One region of the uncultured Megamonas sp. genome, then DNA from elsewhere that is predicted to be linked to it. Evidence: a T-box and tRNA genes for the amino acid it is inferred to sense, from the RefSeq annotation. Region 1 holds a T-box; the other regions hold tRNA genes.
The links. The T-box of region 1 lies ahead of leuS (leucine--tRNA ligase). A T-box ahead of a tRNA ligase gene usually reads a tRNA of that ligase, here a tRNA-Leu.
Positions count from the first base shown of each region.

Region 1 (5,337 bases):
GAAAAATTTCTAATATGTTTTGCGTCCAACGTTGTTCCTCCATTTATTATTTTATTATTATAATTATATCATTTAGTAGAAGTTCCTAGCAATAGTTATACTTTTACCCTAATATATAAATAAAAATAATCACTTTAAACTAAAAAAATAAAAACTAGGGAGAATACTCTTCCTAGTTTTTACTTATAAATCTATATTTTTATCATTTATATTTACATTTATATTTATTAATAGAAAATTATCACATATAAGATTGAATTGTAGAAATCAAGCCATACATAAATGCGATTAAAGCAATTCCTTTGTATACAACTGTACTTTTTATTTGATTACGGAATAACAATAATAATACAGTTGCCATAAATGGTGGACAAATTGTTGTTAATATAGGCACTGCTACTTCAATAATAGTTGTCAATCCTAAATTACAAAGAGAAATACTGATTAATGTATTGATAACAACCCATACAGGATATTTGATTTTCTTATTTGTAAAGTCTTCAAAAAAACAAGCTGTTGAACCAATAAGACCTACAGCTGTTGTCAAACAAGCAAATCCTACAATTACCCCTAAAATAACCATGCCTGTATGGCCCATTAAATGATTAGTTATAGCTACAATAAGCTGTGCTTGATTGAGATTGCTACTGCCTAAAACAATACTAGAAGTTGCTCCTAAATAAGCCAATCCACCATAAATTAAAGATAATAATATACCTGCTACAAGACAAACGCCGATAATTGCCTTTATTTGCGATTTACGATCTACATAACCTTTTAAACGCAAAGTATTGAGCATTACAAGACCAAAACCTGATACAACTAAAATATCCATAGTTTGATATCCTGCAATTATACCATCTTCCGCTACTGTCTGTGATACTGGTGCTGCTATATCACCTATAGGACTGATTATACCTATGATGATTAAAATAAATGTGCAAATAATAAGCACTGGTGTTAAAAACTTACCAATAATATCTACAAATCGCGTAGGGCGAATAGTAAACGCGAATACAATAGCAAAGAACACAATTGAAAACATAAATAATGAAATCTTATCTGTAAATGGTGCAATACTCATTTCAAAAGTTGTTGCTGCCGTTCTAGGTGGTGCAATCAACACCCCTGTACATAATACAGCCGCTACGTTTAAAATCATTCCCGGAACTTTTCCTACGACACTTTCTAAGGCTTTAATGCCACCGCCACCATAAACTATAGTAAATATACCGATACAAGATAAAAATACATCAATAAAAATAAAACATAAAAATCCTGACAACCACTCCGTACCAGAAGTCATTCCCAGGTATGGGGGGAAAATTACATTTCCCGCACCAAAAAACATTGCGAATAATGCAAATCCCGTTACTACTACGTCACTAACTCTAACCTGCATAATAAAATCCTTTCTTTTAATTTAATGTGTTACGATTACAGTCATATTTTTATATTATATAGGCAAAATACAATATATACAACATAAAAAATGTAAATTTGTATATTTTTTTAGTAAATAAAATCTAATCTATTTTATGCAAAATTTATTTATTTTATTATTATTCAATCTTATAAAAATAATCCTTAGCTCTTGCCAAGGATTATTTTTTTATTTTAAATTTAATTTTTAGCTTTTTCTTCATGTTGTTTACAACTAAATAATTTATTCGTTTCTTTTGCTTGACGTGCCAATTCAGATAAAGTAACACTATCTAAATATCCATTAATTACTTTATTTAAACCTAACCAAAATGGCAATACACTACAATAATCAGCTCGTTTACATTTACTATGATCATTTTCGATACAAGCAATCGGAGCCATATCACCTTCAGCAGCACGCAAGATATCACCTGCTGTATATTGCATGCTTGGTTTAGCTAATAAATATCCACCATTATTTCCACGTACACTTTTTACTAATTTAGCTTTTATTAATAATGAAATTATTTGTTCCATATACTTTAAACTTATATTTTGTCTATTGGCAATATCTTTTAATGGTATAGGATTACCTGTCTCATTAACAGTCAAATCAATCATTGTTCGCAAGGCATATCGTCCTTTTGTCGATACCTTCATCAAAATCACCTCATAATTATTTTACTATTGTTTTAGTAGGAAATCAATTTTAATTTATGCTTTATTTTCAATTTTTTAACCAATTTATTTTTCCATTCACCTATAAAATATTAGGTATTAAATTATGAGACTATGTATTTTTTTATTTAAATAGAATTCACCTTCAATTAGCTAAAAATTAACAATGTAACAATATTACTTGACTTTAATATAGTAGCTAAGTATAATGATATTTGTTTATATCAAGTTCAAATCCAATGATACAGAGTAGTAAACTATTTAAAGAGATTTCAGAAAGTAGGCGGTTGATGTGAGCCTATAATCTTGTAGTTGAACTCGCTGTGGAGGAGTGCTAAAGCACCGCTGATCCCGTTAAGATTTTAAAGAGGATAACTTTTTGTTATCAATCAGGGTGGTACCGCGATAATTCGTCCCTGGCATTTTGCCAGGGACTTTTTTAATGTCCAAAAACAGTATAGGAGTGTTAATTTTATGGAAAAATATTGTCCTCAATCCATTGAAAAAAAATGGCAAAAAATCTGGGACGAAACTAAAGCTTACCAGATTAATATGGACCCTAACAAACCAAAATATTATGTACTTGAAATGTTCCCTTACCCATCTGGTAATTTACATATGGGACATGTTCGCAATTACTCTATCGGTGATGTTATTGCTCGTTATAAAACTATGAATGGTTTCAACGTTCTTCATCCAATGGGCTTTGACGCATTTGGTATGCCTGCAGAAAATGCTGCTATCAAACATGGCATCAGTCCTTCTGATTGGACAGAAGACAATATGGCAAATATGACTCGTCAACAAAAAGAAATGGGCCTTTCTTATGACTGGGATAGAAAAGTCGCTACTTGTCATGAAGATTATTACAAATGGACTCAATGGCTCTTTGAATTATTCTATAAAAAAGGTTTAGCTTATAAGAAAAAAGCTTCTGCTAACTGGTGTGAAACTTGTCACACAGTACTTGCTAATGAACAAGTTATTGATGGCAAATGTTGGCGTTGTGATAATACTGTAGTGAAAAAAGACCTCGAACAATGGTTCTTAAAAATTACAGATTATGCTGATGTTTTATTAAAGGACCTCGATAAACTCAAAGGCTGGCCAAACCGCGTAAAAATCATGCAGGATAACTGGATTGGTCGTAGTGAAGGTGCTGAATTTAGCTTTGATGTACCTGAATATAATGAAAAAATTCCTGTTTATACAACTCGCCCAGATACTGTATTTGGTGTATCTTACGTTGTACTTGCAGCAGAACATCCACTTGTAAAAAAATTCATCAAAGGTAAAGAAAATGAACAAGAAATCTTAAAATTCATCGAAGAAGTTCATAACATGAATGAAATCGAACGTACTTCTAGTGAATCTGAGAAAAAAGGTATGTTCACTGGTGTTTATGCTATCAATCCATTTAACGGTGAAAAAGTTCCTGTATGGGTAACAAACTATGTACTCTTTGAATATGGTACTGGTGCTGTCATGGGTGTTCCAACTCATGATGAACGTGACTTTATGTTCGCTAAAAAATACAATTTACCAATGAAAATTGTTATTCAAAATAAAGAACATAATTTAACTCTTGAAACTATGGAAAATGCTTACGTTGAAGATGGCGAACTCATCGAATCTGGTCAATTTACAGGTATGAACAACCGTAAAGCTATCACTGCTATGATTGATTGGCTCGAAGAAAACAATCTCGGCAAACGTCGTGTAAATTATCGTTTACGTGATTGGCTCATCTCCCGTCAACGCTATTGGGGTGCTCCAATTCCTATTATTTACTGCCCTCATTGCGGTGAAGTACTCGTTCCTGAAGAACAATTACCTGTAAAATTACCAAAAGATGTAAAATTCGAAACTGGTGCCACTTCTCCACTTGCTCAAGCTGAAGATTTCGTAAATTGCACATGTCCAAAATGCGGTGCTCCTGCAAAACGCGAAACAGATACTATGGATACATTCATCTGTTCTTCCTGGTATTATATGCGTTATTCTGATCCACATAATGATAAAGCTCCATTTAGCAAAGATGCTATCAATTATTGGCTCCCTGTTGACCAATATATCGGTGGTATTGAACATGCTATCTTACACTTATTATATTCCCGTTTCTTCACCAAAGTATTAAAAGATGCAGGTCTTGTAGAATTCGACGAACCATTTACAAATCTTTTAACTCAAGGTATGGTTATCAAAGATGGTTCCAAAATGAGCAAATCTAAAGGAAACGTAGTATCTCCTGAAGAAATCATCAAAAAATATGGTGCTGATACAGCTCGTCTCTTCATCTTATTTGCTGCACCACCAGAACGTGACCTTGAATGGAGTGACCAAGGTGTTGAAGGTGCTTGGCGTTTCATTCAGCGTGTATGGAGAATTGTTCTTTCTTATGCTGATAAAATCAAAGAAAATCCTGCTTTTGATGTAACTGCACTCACTAAAGAAGAAAAAGAATTATTCCGTATTTTAAATGTTACTATTGAAAAAGTAACTGAAGATATCGGTACTCGCGGTACATTCAATACTGCAATTAGCTCCATCATGGAACTTGTAAATGCTTTCTACACATTCAAAGATGGCAACTTAAATGCAGGTCTTGCTCGTGAAGTAGTTGTTAACTTAATTAAACTCTTAGCACCATTTGCTCCACATGTTACTGAAGAACTCTGGCAACAAATCGGTCAAGAAGGCAGTGTACATCATACTACATGGCCAACATTTGATCCTAAAGCTACTATTGCTGATGAAGTTGAAGTTGTTGTTCAAATCAATGGTAAATTACGTAGCAAAATAATGGTTTCTTCTTCTGCAACTCGCGAAAAACAACAAGAAATCGCTCTTGCTGATGAAAAAATCAAAGGCTTAATTGAAGGTAAAACTATCGTTAAAGTAATCAGCGTTCCTAAAAAACTTGTTAATATCGTTGTTAAAGGTTAATATTAACTCATAAAAAATAAGCTATAGCAGAAATTGCTATAGCTTATTTTTATTTATTTTTCTTCCATTTCCATTCTACAAAAGTTCCTGTATTTTTATCTATCGTAAATTCGTATAAAATACCATCTACTTGTACCATACCTTCATATTGTAAATAATCATCGTCATGTTCTAAATTCAATCTAATACTTTGAGCATCCACATTTGGTATTTGAGCTACTACTAATGCTTTCGCTTCTTCTTCATCTATGGATTTGCCCTTTAATTTGGCATAATATTTTTTATCAA
Region 1 is NZ_CAUBSM010000007.1:41,672-47,008, forward strand. It holds gene lepA (translation elongation factor 4) at 1-29, opposite strand, end outside; gene brnQ (branched-chain amino acid transport system II carrier protein) at 242-1,402, opposite strand; gene Q5I67_RS06825 (Rrf2 family transcriptional regulator) at 1,624-2,085, opposite strand; T-box leader at 2,334-2,524, shown strand; gene leuS (leucine--tRNA ligase) at 2,578-5,049, shown strand; gene Q5I67_RS06835 (PepSY domain-containing protein) at 5,099-5,337, opposite strand, start outside.

Region 2 (5,337 bases), on a different contig from region 1:
GAAAAAAATTATCTTAAATTAAAATCTAGTATTTTCATCTCTTTTATTCTGATATTGATGCTTACCATAATAATAAATATTTTTATTTTTATTTACATTAAAAAAATCATTTATTTTATGCAAGTGCCTAATGAAATTTTTAATTTAACGTATACATATCTTTATATTATTTTCATTGGATTTAGTTTTACTTTTATCTATAATTATTTTACTTGTCTACTTCGTGCTATCGGCAATTCTAAAACGCCACTTATATTCTTGGCTAGTTCTGCCCTTCTCAATATCATTTTATCCATCATTTTAGTTGTCAATTTCCATATGGGCGTAGCAGGTTCTGCCCTCGGTACAATAATAGCTCAAGGACTTTGTGCTTTAGGCATAACAATCTATACTCTCAAAAAATGCCCTGAGCTCATTCCACAAAAAGAACATTGTAAATTTGATTTAGCTATGATAAAAGATATATCCAACTCTTCATTGTTAACTTCTACTCAACAATCTGTCATGAATTTTGGCATTTTACTCGTGCAAAATCTTGTAAATAGTTTTGGTGCTACTGTCATGGCTGCTTTTACTGTAGCTGTGAAAATAGACTCTCTTGCCTATATGCCTGCACAAGATTTTGGCAATGCATTTTCTACTTTCATCGGTCAAAATTATGGAGCTAAAAAAATAGATAGAATTCAACAAGGTATTAAATCAGCTATAAAAATATCATTTTTATTTTGTTTAGTCATCTCTATCGGTGTTTTTATCTTTGCTCGTCCTCTGATGACAATTTTCATTGATAGTTCTGAAACCGAAATCATCAATATCGGTATGGACTATCTCCGCATAGAAGGCAGTTTTTATTTTGGCATCGGCATATTATTCCTATTATATGGCTTTTATCGTGCTATTAACTTTCCTAGCATGTCTGTGATTTTAACTATTATTTCTCTTGGCACTCGTGTAGGTCTTGCTTATTATTTAGCTAGTATACCTTCCATTGGCGTTATTGGCATCTGGTGGTCTATTCCCATTGGTTGGGCATTAGCAGATATCTTTGGTATTATTTACTACAAACAAAAAATTAAACACTCTAAATTTTAATCATCTGTTAATTCTATAACATTTTTTACTTTTGATTTTGCATTCATAGTAAATACTTCAATTACATGTTTTATTAAATTAACTGCTATATCTTTATCTACCGTATCAAAATAAAAATCTACTTCATATATATTTTTTTGCTCAGTTTGCTTATAGCCCCAATCATATAAAAATCCTACTACATTTATTTCTAAAGACTTTTGTACCATCTCATAAAGAAAATATATCGGTGCTACATTTTCCTGTTCTAATATACTTTCTTTCTCATTTTCTACAATTACCTTTATCAATAATGTTTTTTTGGCATATTCTCGCCATGATATATATCCCAATTTTTCATATCGTCCAACGAAAATATCTAAATATAACTTATAATCATCAACTGAACAATTTTCATATTTTTTTATATTACCTTTATCACCAACTAAACCAAAATGTTTAATTATTCTATTATCTTCAAACCAACATTCTACATAAGAAAAATCTTGATCCTTCTTATACAAAGTCAAAGCAAGTTTTTCCACTTGCTCATCAGTTCGCACATTTTTTAATTTAATCTCACTATAATTTTTCTTATCGTCTACACTTATTTTATAATCAACTAATGATAGATTTTTTTCATCATTATAATATGATAATTTTACTTCATAATCTCTACTTATCTCTATTTCCCGTAAATCATAAACTATATTATATTTACTACAAGTCAATAAATTATTTTTAATGTCTGTATACTCTTTTCTTAACCAATCAAAATCAATCTTTGATAGCATCGCTCTATTCATCATAAAAATTATTTTTACGATGTTACTTTCTATATTCACAAAACAACTACAATAAGGCTTGTCTTCCTGCCAATCAAAACCATTTAAAAAATTTTTTATTTCTTGCAAAGAATTTTCATAACATATCACACCATCTACAGCCTGCATTTTTTCTTTTAAATGCTGTTTATTCATCTTATTATCATGAAAAATCTTATCATCTTCTGGCTTTATGTAGTGACACATCATTTTTTCTAAACTACAATTTTCTTCAATTTCTTTTCGTAAGACATTAAATTCATAATCATCTGGTACTAAAGCTAAGCCTTTTTTTATCGAAAGTTTTGCTTCTTCTTTTTGTCCAAAATGATATTGCAATTTAGCTAAATTCAGCCAACCCCATGGATAATCTTCCTCTTCTTGTACACCTTTTTTTGCATATACATAAGCTTTTTCTAAGTCACTACAATAAATCAAAGCTACTGAATAACGATAATACCAAGCACCTGAACCTTGAGCATTTTTTTCTGAATAAGGCATCCAATTAATCACTTTATAATAATATTCGTATATATCAATATTATTTCCCGCATACGCATACCATAGTGCAATGTCTAAATCTTCTCTAGCTTCGTCTAACGTAAATAATTTTTGTTTTACACCTTTTTTAACAAAATCTTCTAAATAATAAAAAATCTTGTAAAAGTATCCATCAGCCCATGACTCTAAAATATCAATATCTTCTTTAGTCAATAATGATTTTCTCTCCATATTTCCACCTTCTTTATTGGCTACTATATTTATATTTTACCACAAAAAAAGAGTTATAACGAAATAAAAAATCGTTATAACTCTGTTTACTTTATTTTAACGAATGAAATTTGTCATTATTTTAGCTTCTGTTTCTGGAATTTGTACACCAGCATTTTTACCAGCTTCAATACATTTTAAAAGCCATGCCATATTATTGCCTAAAACACGCATAATTTGCATACCTTCTTCATCTTTTTTCACTTCTTCTGGTGTATTTCCATGTACCATAGTCCAATAATTTGCAGAAACAATTGGCATTTGATGATAAGTAAAATATTTGAAAAGTACATCTAAAGTTGCTGTTGTACCAGCACGTCTAGCGGAAGCAACTGCTGCTGCTGGTTTGTGTAACAAATCTTTACCTGCTAAACTAGAAAGTTTATCCATAAATGAAATAATTTCACCAGATGGAGATGCCCAATAAACAGGAGAACCCACTACTAATCCATCTGCAGTTTTTACTTTTTCAGCAACTGCTTTCACATTTTCTGTTTCTGGCACTGCATGAATTATTTCTGTCTGAATACCTTGTTTTTCTAAAGTCTGTGCTACTTCGCTAAGAGCTGTATATGTACAACCTTTTTCACGTCTACTGCCATTTAATAATAAAACTTTCATTGAAATTCAACCTCTCTTATTAGAAATAAATCCTATCTAAATTATATGCTTATAATCAAAAATAATCAATAATACCTCTAAGTTACAATTTTATTTATTAAATTAATATAATTCTATAACTTATCTAAAAAACAAAAAAGGCTTTACAGAAAATCTGTAAAGCCTATAATCTCAAATGGTGCGGAAGACAGGACTTGAACCTGCACGCCGAAAGACACTAGATCCTAAGTCTAGCGCGTCTGCCAATTCCGCCACTTCCGCATTTGGCACTCGCGTCGAATGCGAGATTTATTATATCACTATAAAATGTTTTTTGTCAACACTTTTTTATAAATTTTTATGATTTAAATATTTTTGCTTCTAAACCTATTTTTTTTAATAAACTCTCCATATTATTTACACCTACAGTTCTACCAGCAACTAAAGGGATTTTTGCACAGACCTTTGCATCATCTAGAGCATCATGATGTTTAAATTGTATCTGAAAAAATTCTCCCAATGTATTCAATTTATGATTTGGCAATTGTGGCCATACTTTTCTAGCAATTTGAACAGTACATGCTGTTTTAAACTGTGGTTTAGCTAAATTATACTTCCAAATGCAACTGCGTAATACGCCCATATCAAAAAAAGCATTATGTGCTATAACTATTCGATTATCTAAATACATACGTAAATCTCTCCATATATCTGCAAAAGTAGGTGCATTTTCTACCATTTGCGGAGTAATGCCATGTATTTTTATATTACCTTCTTCAAAAATCATTTCTGGCGGTTTTATAAGTGAATTATAACTATCCACCATTCTTCCATTTTCAATAACTACTACAGCTACACTACAAGCACTATCGCGATTTTTATTAGCTGTCTCAAAATCTATACTTGTAAAATTCATTAAACTCATTTTTTACCTCTAAAAATTTTATAATCTATATTTGAATATAAATTATAACAAAAAATTTTTCTAAAAAAAATAGATTGATTTAAAGTCATCATCAACTGACTATTAAATCAATCTATTTAAATTTATTATTTATTGCGTTTTTCTATCAAATATTCATCAATAGCTTTAGCAGCTTTTTTACCTGCACCCATAGCCAAAATAACAGTTGCAGCTCCTGTTACAATATCACCACCAGCAAAGACACCTTCTTTTGTAGTTTTTCCTGTTTCTTCATCGGCTACGATATTACCTCGTTTATTTGTCTGCATATCTGGAGTAGTTGACTGTATCAATGGATTTGGTCCTTGGCCAATAGCTATAACTACAGTATCTACATCAATATCAAATTCTGAATTAGGTATTTCTACAGGACGTCTACGACCTGAAGCATCTGGCTCTCCTAATTCCATTTTTATACAGCGAATAGTTTTTACATATCCTTTTTCATCACCTAAGATAGCTACAGGATTATTCAATAATTTAAATTCTATGCCTTCTTGTTTTGCATGTTCTACTTCTTCACGTCTTGCTGGTAATTCTTTTTCACTTCTACGATAAACAATATACACTTTTTCCGCACCTAAACGCAAAGCTGTTCGTGCTGAATCCATAGCTACATTACCGCCACCTACTACAGCTACTCTTTTCCCTACATTGATAGGAGTAGCATACTCTGGAAAACGATATGCTTTCATTAAATTACATCTTGTCAAAAATTCATTTGAAGAATATACTCCATTTAAATTTTCACCAGGAATATTCATAAAATGAGGTAATCCTGCTCCTGTAGCAATAAATACAGCATCAAATTTAAATTCTTGCATGAGTTCATCAACTGTAAACAATTTACCTACTACAGAATTTACTTCTATTTTTACACCCATCTTACGTAAATTATCAATTTCTGGTTTTACAACCTTATCTTTTGGTAAACGAAATTCAGGAATACCATAAGATAATACTCCACCTGGTGTATGTAAAGCTTCAAAGATCGTCACTTGATAGCCTTTTTTGGCTAAGTCACCAGCACAAGCCAATCCTGCTGGACCTGAACCGATAATTGCTACTTTTTGGGCATCATCTTTTACTGTCTTTTCTATTTTTTCA
Region 2 is NZ_CAUBSM010000013.1:21,930-27,266, forward strand. It holds gene Q5I67_RS08895 (MATE family efflux transporter) at 1-1,092, shown strand, start outside; gene Q5I67_RS08900 (tetratricopeptide repeat protein) at 1,089-2,627, opposite strand; gene Q5I67_RS08905 (flavodoxin family protein) at 2,724-3,287, opposite strand; tRNA gene Q5I67_RS08910 (tRNA-Leu) at 3,464-3,548, opposite strand; gene Q5I67_RS08915 (3'-5' exonuclease) at 3,625-4,191, opposite strand; gene gltA (NADPH-dependent glutamate synthase) at 4,317-5,337, opposite strand, start outside.
Region 2: it encodes a tRNA-Leu, which carries the amino acid that the T-box ahead of leuS (leucine--tRNA ligase) is inferred to sense. The anticodon was not compared.

Region 3 (5,337 bases), on a different contig from region 1:
ATTGCTAATATTTTGGCACAAATGGCAAAACAGGAGGCATGATTTATGAAATTTGTTTCTTGGAATGTAAATGGTCTTCGTGCTTGTATGAATAAAGGTTTTATGGAGACTTTTCAAACTTTAGATGCAGATATTTTTTGTTTACAAGAAACAAAAATGCAACCTCATCAATTAGAATTAGATTTACCTGGATATAAGCAGTATTGGAATAGTGCAGAAAAAAAGGGTTATTCAGGTACAGCTATTTTTACTAAAGTAGAGCCGTTAAATGTAAGCTATGGCTTAGGTATAGAAGAACATGACCACGAAGGTCGTGTAATCACTTTAGAATTTGATAAATTCTTTATGGTTTGCGTATATACACCAAATTCTAAGCGAGAATTGGAACGCCTAAACTATCGCATGGAGTGGGAAGATGCTTTTCGCAATTATTTAGTTGAATTAAATAAGCAAAAACCTGTCGTGATGTGTGGAGATTTAAATGTTGCTCATAAAGAGATTGATTTAAAAAATCCTAAGACAAATCGCCGTAGTGCAGGTTTTACAGATGAAGAACGCAGTAAAATGACTGAATTATTACAAGCAGGTTTTGTTGATACTTTCCGCTATCTTTATCCGGATAAAACAAGCATTTATTCATGGTGGTCATATATGCGAAAAGCCCGTGAAAATAATGCTGGATGGAGAATTGATTATTTTATTGTATCTAAAGATATTGAAGCAAATATAAAAGAAGCTGGCATTCACAATGAATTTTTTGGCAGTGACCATTGTCCAGTTAGTTTGGAATTAGATATTTAAATAAAACGGCAATAGACTTTATTTCATGAGCCTATTGCCATTTTTTATTCTTTAAAACTGTATTCGATTATGCTACCAGATGGACAAGAAACTTCTTTTCCTTTAAATAATAGTCCTGAAAAAGGAACGATAATACTACTTGCGATATTAGCATAATTTTTGCCACCTTTTAATTTTAAATCGCAAGGAAATTCTAAAATACTGCCATCAGCTAAGGTGATCTTATTTAATTTTATGCGGATAATGGCACTTTCACCAAGTAATCTACTGCCATGAATTTTAGTAATCATACCTTGTAGTTTTGTATCTTTAGGCAAAATGATTTCGTTGTTAACAACTAAATCTTGGTGAAGACGGAAGTTAATTAAATCGTATTTATGATTAGTTTTACTGTCTAAATTATCTATATTTATTATTTGCATGGTAGTTTTTTCTGGTAAATGTAAATAAGTAGTAGTATTCGTTGTGGTATTTTGGGTATTTGCATTATTTTGAGCATAACTTATGGAAGGTAAGTAAATAATACAAGATAGAAAAATTATTAAAGTGAAAAAAATGGATTTTAAAGACATAAAAAATTCCTTTCATATTAAAATATATCAATATTATAATAGATATATTTAATTAAGTTAAGTCGATAATTTATATTGACAGTATATTTATAGAATGATATAATATTAATGTTGTTTAACACAGCATGCCGAAGTGGCGGAATTGGCAGACGCACTTGACTCAAAATCAAGCGTAGTCCCCTACGTGCCGGTTCGAGTCCGGCCTTCGGCACCACTAGTAAAATCAAGGCTTTACGGGTTTTCCGTAAAGCCTTTTTTGTCGTTTAGAATAAAAATTTATATTATTTAATATTTTTTTGCCCACATTTAGCACAAAACAAATCATTATTTATTTGACCACAATTAGGACATATCCATTCGTTATTTGTTGTAGATAAAATATTGTTTTTGATAAAATTATATTGCAAAGCTACTATTGCATTAGAATTAGGATTGAATTTTACGTGTTTACTTAGATAAATAATATCATTTGAAGAATTAGTTTTATCTTTACAAAGTGTAAGTATATTACTTATATAATCTGAAGTATATTTATTTAAATCATATTTTTCTGGCTGAAAATTTAATTCTTTTATTGGTTCAAATATATAACAATAATCTTCTGAGTTTTCATTTTTAAAAACTATATGTTTATAAGATACACTTGAAATATTTTCTTTTTTAGTATCTTCTTTAAAAAATTCAAAGTATGTGCCATTTACTCCATTTTGATTATAATTATTTGTATCATAAAATATTATGGCTTCAGCTTCTACTCCTTTATCATCTGGCATATAATATATGATTTGTTTTAGATATTGATCATTTTTTTCTAAACTTTCAAGAAGTTTTTTCTTATCGTCTTTTGATAAGAAAAAATATAATCCAATGATGGCGATTAGTATAAACCAAAATATTTCCGAACTTAATATTTTAAAAATGCCATGTACTAAAAATAAGCTTATGCCAAAGCATACGATTAATACAGTTAATAAATTGGAAAAGTGTGCTTGGGCACGCCCTTCGATGCCACCGGTGGTTACCATAGTGTATCTTCTGTTCCACCAAGCATAAACTGCTATGGTAAGAACGATTGTTAAGATAAATATAAATATTAATTCTATTTTTTCTCCCATAAAAGAAAATCCTTTCTTGATTTTTATTTATTTTTATCAGTTATTCCTAATGGATCAGCTCCATATTGATTTTTTCCTTGTGTGCCTTTTTTTAATAATAGATATAAAAAGATACCTAAATATACAATTAAAATAAAATATGTTTTAAATATACTAGTCATTGAATTTGTGTTGGTCATTGAATCGCCAAAAATAATATATAAGGCATCTACACCGGCTAACCAATATGCCCAAGATAAATCTTTAGTGTTTAAATCTTTAAGTCGTCTAACAGTTAGAAAATATTCTGGAATTAAAAAGCAAAGTGACACTATGGTGATAAAAACATCTTCACCTGTTGAGGTATTTCCAAAATCATCAGCCATAATAATAACAAGTCCGATTATGATTATAAATCTTATGATAGATACTAATAGCATACGTTTAAAGTAACGCCATCTATTTAAACGACCATCTTTTTTGAAAAACATATTTGCAAAGGTTTTGTCTGTGATATAAATATCATCATTATTTAAATTATTTGTATTTAGTATTTTTTCTGCAGAAGTTTCTTGATGAATATTATTTTCTGTTTGAACTACAGTATTATTAGCATCATTTTCTGGGATTTTATATCCGCAAGAACCACAAAAAATTGCATCATCATTTAATTTTGTTCCGCATTTTGGACAAAATTTTGCCATGATTTTCATCTCCCTTAAAAATATTAATTCTATCAAATTTACCATAACGCATTTAATATAAAAATACCATTCTTATAAGGGCTGATATTGACACTATAAGTACATTTTTATACAAAAAATAAAAAGAGATAAATTACCTCTTTTTTTGAATAATTAATAAGAAATGTCATATTATGATTTGGTTATGAATGTAAAAATAAGTTATTTTAGTTTTTTATTAATATAATAATTTAAGCTATTATCATTATTTTGATGATGGTATGGTTTTTGATGTTAAAGCTGTTCCACATTTTAAACAAAATTTATCTTCTGGAGAGACTTCTAAACCACAATTAGGGCATTTTAAGGGAATATTTATATTATTATTGTTAATATCACTATTTTTTATTTCTTTTGTATTAGTTTTATTATAAAAATAATAAATAGCATAGCCGATAAGACCTATTATAAATAGAATAACAATAATATCGGTATAAGGAGCTAAAATAACTTTTAATTCATGTTTAAATAATGATTTTAATACACTTTCCATTGTTTACACCTACAGTATTTATATTTTATTTTGCTCTATATTGATGTAGTATTTTTTGCATGATATCTAATCCATCTAAAACAGTTGTAGGATTGCCATTTATATCTAAATACGCTAGTTCAAAACTATTATCTTTATATAATTTAAATTGAGCAGTTAATTTTGCGGGTTTATTGTTCCAGTTGCAATCACCAGTAAATTCAACAATACGATCATTTTTATCGGAAACGAAAGATTTCCATTTGCCATTTTTAAAGAACTGATCAAAAGCTTTACCTACAGGAACATTAGGAGCCATATACATTGTTCCATTTTTTACAGATTGTACGTATTTATCATCACCGCAACCAGCAATTAATATACTCATTAAAGATAATGTTATTATTAGTAATATTAATTTGGGAGATTTAAAATGTTTATTCATATGAAAACTCCTTTAAAAATATTTTAATTAAATTTATTTACCATAAATCATCAAATAAATTGCTGAAAGTATCTGAAATACTAGAATCATCACCATTATTATCTGAAGAAATATCTTCATCAGTTGAAGGTTCTATTTCCTGTGCTGCAGTGGAGTCGGAGTTATTATCTAAATTGTCGACATGATTTGTACCATCATCGCTTATATCAGCTGGTGTTATTTGTTCACTAGCTGTGCTTAATGGGTCAACTACATTAGTAACAAATTCTTCTGGTGTTTGAATATAATCGTCACTAGAATCTATTGTTGGGCTGATTGTATTAGCAGGATCTGGTGTGTTGATATTTGTATCTGTATGAGGTGCAGCACTAGCTGTAGAGGCAGAGTGGAGCATAGAACTAGCCATAGCACCGACAGCGGCAGCTGCGGCATATTTCCCAACATTTTTTAATGTGCTGTTATTATCATTGTTTTGATTGGCTTGATTATTTGGACTAAAAGCAAATTGTTGATTGCCATGATTATTTGGATTTTGAGGGAAAAATGATGCTTGAGAAGAAAAATTATTAGTAGAAGTAGAAAATGAAGGATTATTTTGTAGGGGAGCACTTTGTTTTAATATATCCATAGCTTGATATAAGTAAGCCATAGCCATATAAAATTTAGCATTTTGATTGCCGAGTAAAGACGATTTTTGAAAGTGATTGATTGCTTTAATATAGTTATGTTGAGGATTGTTTATATCCATATATTGTTGACCTAGAGTAAATTCTTGTGAAGCCATTTGTAAATTATTAGTGTTTACATTGTTGATTTGTTGAGGTTGGGTGTTATTAGTAGATGGTTGTTGATTTTGTGTATTGTAATTAGGTTTTTGAGAAATTGTATTTTGTTGAGATGGTTGAGGTATTTGAGTGGGCTGAGGTGGTGGCGTGATTTGAGTAAATTTAGTGCCACAGTGAGTGCAAAAAGCATTTTCAGCAGGCATTTTAGCTCCGCAATGGGTACAGAATTTATACATAAAAAAGACTCCTTTTATGAATTGAGTTTGATCATTGATAATTTTTTGAATATATGAGTTTATAAAAATACATTCTATAAAATAATTATGCTACTAAAAAATATAAATTCCCATGAACTAATTGTATGGAAATATTCATTGATGGGAATAAAATGTTTAGAGTTTTATATGTAATGGATAAAAAATATA
Region 3 is NZ_CAUBSM010000001.1:235,045-240,381, reverse strand. It holds gene rsmA (16S rRNA (adenine(1518)-N(6)/adenine(1519)-N(6))-dimethyltransferase RsmA) at 1-42, shown strand, start outside; gene Q5I67_RS01175 (exodeoxyribonuclease III) at 46-801, shown strand; gene Q5I67_RS01170 (hypothetical protein) at 846-1,373, opposite strand; tRNA gene Q5I67_RS01165 (tRNA-Leu) at 1,501-1,587, shown strand; gene Q5I67_RS01160 (hypothetical protein) at 1,655-2,488, opposite strand; gene Q5I67_RS01155 (DUF805 domain-containing protein) at 2,512-3,171, opposite strand; gene Q5I67_RS01150 (zinc ribbon domain-containing protein) at 3,416-3,703, opposite strand; gene Q5I67_RS01145 (hypothetical protein) at 3,729-4,127, opposite strand; gene Q5I67_RS01140 (zinc ribbon domain-containing protein) at 4,165-5,148, opposite strand.
Region 3: it encodes a tRNA-Leu, which carries the amino acid that the T-box ahead of leuS (leucine--tRNA ligase) is inferred to sense. The anticodon was not compared.